2 linked regions of the Chlorobaculum tepidum TLS genome follow. Each later gene encodes a partner of the first gene's protein in a complex. Links are inferred from orthologs where the notes say so. Each region holds a gene or a part of one and is shown on either strand. Other genes may lie near its edges. The genes, in order: accB and accD.

The links.
Region 2: the proteins of accB (region 1) and accD are in contact, whole or in part, in a solved structure (PDB 8UXZ), measured with the Escherichia coli proteins. The link is inferred for Chlorobaculum tepidum TLS from one-to-one orthologs.

Annotation. Positions count from the first base shown.
Region 1 is NC_002932.3:164,751-168,165, reverse strand. Bases 297-3,188 are described here. They hold accB (acetyl-CoA carboxylase biotin carboxyl carrier protein), read left to right. Parts: upstream 297-1,451; coding sequence 1,452-1,925; downstream 1,926-3,188. Other genes in these bases: accC (acetyl-CoA carboxylase biotin carboxylase subunit), read left to right, coding at 1,945-3,188; efp (elongation factor P), read left to right, coding at 826-1,392; AYT24_RS00810 (HU family DNA-binding protein), read right to left, coding at 314-589. Also shown: AYT24_RS00815 (acetyl-CoA carboxylase carboxyltransferase subunit alpha), read right to left, coding at 1-218; more of accC, read left to right, coding at 3,189-3,288. UniProt on the Escherichia coli protein: This protein is a component of the acetyl coenzyme A carboxylase complex; first, biotin carboxylase catalyzes the carboxylation of the carrier protein and then the transcarboxylase transfers the carboxyl group to form malonyl-CoA.
Region 2 is NC_002932.3:1,463,649-1,466,473, reverse strand. It holds accD (acetyl-CoA carboxylase, carboxyltransferase subunit beta), read left to right. Parts: upstream 1-907; coding sequence 908-1,744; downstream 1,745-2,825. Other genes in the region: clpP (ATP-dependent Clp endopeptidase proteolytic subunit ClpP), read left to right, coding at 2,686-2,825; thyX (FAD-dependent thymidylate synthase), read right to left, coding at 1,818-2,477; AYT24_RS07035 (BamA/TamA family outer membrane protein), read right to left, coding at 1-633.

The sequences.
Region 1 (3,415 bases):
GCCAGCTGCACCTTCTGCCAGCGGGTCAGATTCTTGTAGATCGTTTTGCGAAGCGATTCGACCTTTGCTTCAAGCGATTCGATCTCGCGCTTCAGGCCTGCGCGGCCTTCCGACATTGAATCGACCTCGCCGCTTTTCAAGTAAACCCTCATTTCATTGAGCTTCTCTTCAAGCTCATAAAGGGGTTTTTCAAAATCGAGAACTACTTTCGCCGCCATAGTATGCTTGCTCCTTAAAAAAAAGTCCATCACTGCTCATGCCAATGATGGACCTTGAAAACTCGTTCGATGAGCTTGTAAGCTCCGGTAATGGCTCAGCCACCGACCTCTTCTTTCAGCGCTTTGCCAGGCTTGAACTTGACAACCTTCTTGGCGGCAATGGTAATGGTCTTGCCTGTCTGGGGATTGCGGCCCTGGCGCTCTGCCCGGTCGCCGGTGGTAAAAGTACCAAAGCCCACCAGGGTCACATCATCACCGCTTTTCAGGGTCGAGGTCACCACATTGATGAATGCATTGACCGCTCTTTCAGCATCAGCCTTGGTCAAACCGGTCTGCTCTGCAATCTTTTCTGCTAACTCGGCTTTCGACATAATAAGTAGTTTACCGTTTAAATGTTTGAGGAAAATCAGGTTGCCTATTTCCAATTACTACAATAATTCAATTTAAAGACTGCCCAACAAACATCCAATTTGTTTTTCTCCCTTGTGCCAAGCGGGTTTTGGCTTGTCATTGTTATTCAGTTCTGGCTGTGTTATATTATGTGTCTTTAACTTTTCAACATCGATATTCAGACTCAGTACTGTATCACCTATCTGCAAGTCAAGTCATGGTTTCAATCAGCAATGTCTCAAGAGGTGCCATCATCCGCTGGAATGGGGCGCCACACAGCATCGAAAGCCTTGTCCACCGTACCCCCGGCAACCTTCGCGCCTTCTACCAGGCCAGCATGAAAAACCTCAAGACTGGCCGCAACGTCGAATACCGCTTCAGCGCCACCGAACAGGTCGATGTCATCGTCACCGAGAGAAAGAAATACCAGTACCTTTATCGTGATGGTGAAGACTATGTCATGATGGACACCGAGACCTTCGATCAGATCAATGTGCCAGAAGTGGCCATTGGGCCAGCCTCACGTTTCCTCAAGGATTCCGTGATGGTCGATATCGTTTTTGCCGATGACGGATCGATCCTCGAAGTTGAATTGCCAACCTTTGTCGAACTCGAAGTCACAGAAACCAGCCCGGCAAGCAAGGACGACCGCGCCACTAGCGGCACCAAACCGGCCATCGTCGAAACCGGCGCCGAGGTAAACGTGCCGATGTTCATCCAGACCGGCAGCATCATCCGCATCGACACCCGTAGCGGCGAGTACATGGAGCGGGTTAAAAAGTGACTGTTTTGACTGTTGTTATGTTATTACCGAATTGCGCGTAAAATCTTAAGACCACAATCATGAACCTCAAGGAAATTCAGCAGCTTATCGAGATCGTCAACGTATCTGCTCTTGATGAAGTGATCATCAAGGATGGCCAGTCCGAAATCACACTGAGACGAAACAACTCGAAGGCACAGGCTGTCTTACCAACCGCTCCCGTCGTCGCGCAACCCATCCCGGCCCCCCTGCCTGCAGTGCGTCAGGCCGTGCAGGAACAACCGGCCCCGGCTGCCGCAGAACCTGCCGTGAGTGATCTGATCGAAATCTATTCACCTATCGTGGGCACCTTCTACCGCTCACCATCTCCGGATTCTCTTCCGTTCGTCAACGAAGGCGACAAGGTCAAACCCGGTGATGTACTTTGCATTATCGAAGCCATGAAGCTGATGAACGAGATCGAGTCGGAGGTTTCAGGAACCATTGTCGAGATTCTCGTCGAAAACGGCCAGCCGGTCGAATACAATCAGGCTCTCTTCCGAGTCAAGCCATAACTTCAATACTCACTGCACCTTGTTTAAAAAAATACTCATAGCAAACCGTGGGGAGATCGCCTTGCGGGTCATGCATACCTGCCGCGAGATGGGCATTTGCACCGTGGCCGTCTATTCGACCGCCGATGCCGATTCCCTTCATGTCAGGTACGCAGACGAAGCGGTCTGCATCGGACCGCCGCTTTCGAGAGAAAGCTACCTGAATATTCCGCGCATCATCGCCGCTGCCGAGGTCACCAACGCTGACGCGATTCATCCTGGCTACGGCTTTCTGGCCGAAAACGCCGATTTTGCGGAAGTATGCAGCTCCTCGAACATCAAGTTCATTGGCCCTTCCGCGGAGATGATCAACAAGATGGGCGACAAAAACACCGCCAAATCGACCATGATTGCTGCAGGCGTGCCAGTCGTCCCGGGAAGTGAAGGTCTGGTCGAAGATGTGGCTCACGCCATTGAGACCGCCAAAAAGATCGGCTATCCCGTCATCATCAAACCGACAGCTGGGGGTGGCGGAAAAGGGATGCGGGTGGTACACGAAGAGAGCCAGCTCGAAAAAAACCTTAAGACCGCCCAGAGCGAGGCCGGCATGGCCTTCGGCAACAGCGGCGTCTATATCGAGAAGTTCCTTGAAAATCCCCGCCACATCGAAATTCAGATTCTGGCCGACCAGCACGGCAACGTGGTGCACCTCGGCGAACGCGACTGCACCGTGCAGCGCCGCCACCAGAAGCTGATCGAGGAGACTCCCTCACCGGTAGTCGATGAAGCCCTGCGCACGAAGATGGGCGAAGCGGCCGTGGCCGCCGCCAAGGCGATCAACTACGAAGGCGCCGGCACCATCGAGTTCCTGCTCGACAAGCACAAAAACTTCTACTTCATGGAGATGAACACCCGCATCCAAGTGGAGCATCCCATAACCGAGCAGCGCTACGACGTCGATATCGTCAGGGAACAGATCAGCATCGCCGCTGGAGGAAGCCTGGAAGGGAAAACCTTCATTCCGAGAGGCCACTCCATCGAGTGCCGCATCAATGCCGAAGACCCTGAGCACATGTTCAGGCCTTCGCCGGGAGAGATTCAGGTCTTTCATACGCCCGGAGGCCCCGGCGTCAGGATCGACTCGCACTGCTACGCAAGCTACGTCGTGCCATCGAACTACGACTCGATGATCGGCAAGCTCATCGTCACTGCCCACAACCGTGACGAAGCGATCGCCCGCATGTCGAGGGCTCTCGACGAGTTCATCATCATGGGCATCAAAACCACCATCCCTTTCCACAAGCAGGTGATGCACGATCCGGTGTTCAGAAGCGGAGAGTTCGACACGAGCTTCCTCGACAGCTTCAGGTTCGAGAAACCGTAACCCTGAACAAAGAGAACGCCGCTCCTCTCTTCATAGTGCACCCGACCATTTTCAAACCCTGTAATGTAATAACCATTTGTTTACTAAATGGCTGCAGGGTTTGATCATTATTTTTCCGGCAGAAAAT
Region 2 (2,825 bases), 1.3 Mb from region 1 along the record:
CTTGTAGCCTGCATCGAAATGATCCAGCTCATCGACGGGGAGGTTGGCCACCAGCCCTCCGTCGGCCAGCTTCTGGCCGTTCCGTTTGATTGGCAGATTGAGGATCGGAATGGTGCTGCTGGCGCGCATCGCCTCAGAGAGCGGTCCCGAGGTGAGCGTCACCCGTTGGCCCGACAACAGGTCGGTAGAGACCGCCCGGAACCCGACAGGCAGGTCGGAAAACGAGTGAGCGGTGTGATAGGGGGCGTTCAGTATAAGCAGGTCGATGGTTCGGGTGAGCGTTTGAGACGCGCTCAACGATTTTGGCACGACCAGCTTGAATTTTTCGAACCGGATGGCGATGGAAGCCCGGTCCCGGATGCTTTTCTGCTCAAGATAGGTGTTGGTTCTGGGCGCTTCGTTATCGAGGGAAACCAGCTTCTGCCAAGGGAGAGAGTGGGCCAGCGATTCAAGTTCCGACGCGCTGTAGCCCGAGCTGTACAACCCGCCGATCAGCGCGCCCATGCTGGTTCCGGCGATGAAGTCGATGGGCACATTCTCCTCCTCCAGCGCCTTGAGCACGCCGATCTGGGCGATGCTGTTCGCTCCGCCTCCCGACAGGGCCAGCCCGACGGTTTTGCGCAGCGGACGCATGGCTGGAAGAATTTCGTAACGGTGATTTGGTGTCGCGAGCGTGTCGGGCCAGACGATGATCACGGCAGCCCGCGCTTCAGGCAGCGGCAGCATGGCGACAACGGCAATCAGGAGCAGGAGAGCCAGCTGTATAACCGTTCGTAAAAATGAGAGATGCAGAAGCTGCTGTCGTTTGCGGTTCACAAGGGACTCCGGGCACAGCCTGTTTTTTGGGAAATCGTGTCGAGTTTATATCTTGAATTTCAATGTAAAATCTTTAGAGATAATAATAAAAATGGTCTGGTTCAAACGGGCGATTCCTTCGATACGAACAAAGGACAAGCGAGATACTCCGGAAGGGCTGTGGTCGAAATGCGATTCGTGCGGCGCTGCGCTGCACAAGAAACAGCTTGAAGATCACCTCTATACCTGTCCGCATTGCGGTTTTCATTTCCGCATATCGCCAGACCTTTATTTTTCCTTTCTGTTCGATGACGGGAAGTGGGAGGAGTTCGACGCGCAGCTCAGGGCTGCCGATCCGCTCAAGTTCGTCGATACCAAGCCTTACCCTGAGCGCGTTCGCTCCACGATGCAGAAATCGGGCAAAAGCGAGGCATGCCGGAACGCTACCGGCAAGCTCGGTGGCTCCGACGCGGTTATTTCGGGCATGGATTTCGGCTTCATCGGCGGCTCAATGGGTTCAGTGGTCGGTGAGAAGATCGCCCGCGCCGCCGACAAGAGCGTGGAGCTGAACGCGCCGCTCATCGTGATTTCGCAGTCTGGCGGCGCGCGCATGATGGAGGGGGCCTTTAGTCTTATGCAGATGGCCAAGACCTCGGCGCGGCTGACGCGCCTCGGCGAGCGCGGTATTCCGTTCATCTCGCTCATGACCGATCCGACGATGGGCGGCATCAGCGCTTCTTTCGCCATGCTCGGAGACCTGAACATCAGCGAGCCGAAAGCGCTTATTGGCTTTGCCGGGCCGCGCGTCATCCGCGATACCATCAAACGCGATCTCCCCGAAGGCTTCCAGCGAGCCGAGTTTCTGCAGAAGCACGGTTTCGTTGACACTATCGTTCACCGCAAGGATTTGCGCGCGCAGCTCATCAAGCTGCTTGGGCATATGAAGTAAGGGGAAAACAGAGATACTTTCCAGGTCGAATTGGAGGGAAAAAGGGAAAAGAATTTCTTTTCCCTTTTTTCATTCAACATCCGTACTTCCACCCTAGCGCTTTGCTTGTCACCGGGAACTGCTCCACAAAAATTGCCTGCACAGCTTTGGCAATGTCGCGGTGCTCTTTCTGGGTAGCGGGGTCGGTGCGGACTTCGAGGTAGTGGATCCAGCTTCTGATCGAGCCTTTCATGTAGAGCCGGGTCTGGGTGGCGAGCGGGAGCAGGACGCGGGCGCACTCCTTGGCGATACCTTTCTCCAGCGCCTCTTCATAGCTCTCGAAGGCGAGCTGCGCGATTTTCTCCTGCGCCTCGTCAAACCACTTTACGGTCGCTTCGTCGAGATCATCCAGTGAGTTCTGCCTGTTTTTTACATCCTGACGCCTTGGCTTGTACTTTTCAGTTGTCTGCGCCTTGGCGTAGCGCTGTGAAAATTCCTGGAAACAGAAGCTGCGATGGCGCAGAATCTGCGGGGAGATGGCGCGGGAGGTGGTGATTTCCACCGTCATGTCAACCATCTCGAAGACGCTCCAGTGCTTGTTCTGGATGCAGTACGAGAGCAGCTTTTCATAATCCGGTGTTTCCTGGTGCGGGCTCGATACGCGAGCGCAGTAGGCCATGAGTCCTTCCGGCGTGAGCTGGCGGTTGTCGATTTCGATGAGCGGGTTGGTGACGGAGATGAGGCGTACCTGCATGGTTATCTGACGGTCTTGAATGGTGGTATGAAGCGTTCAATATACCAAAAGGCGGAGCGGCGATGGAGGCGCTATCATGATAATTTATGGAAAGCGGAACCGGATTTCTTGAAATCTTGTTCCGTCTCTGTATTTTAGGTGTTTATTGCACCACTCTGCGGAATTTGAGCGTATATTTCGCCGGGCAACAACAAAAAAGTTCAGGCACATGGCAAATATCAATTTCGGTTTCGACCATCACGCAAAAAAACTCTACTCCGGAGCGATTGAAAACAGCATCAACAGCCAGCTCGTGCCGATGGTCATCGAGACCTCGGGACGCGGCGAGCGTGCGTTCGATATCTTTTC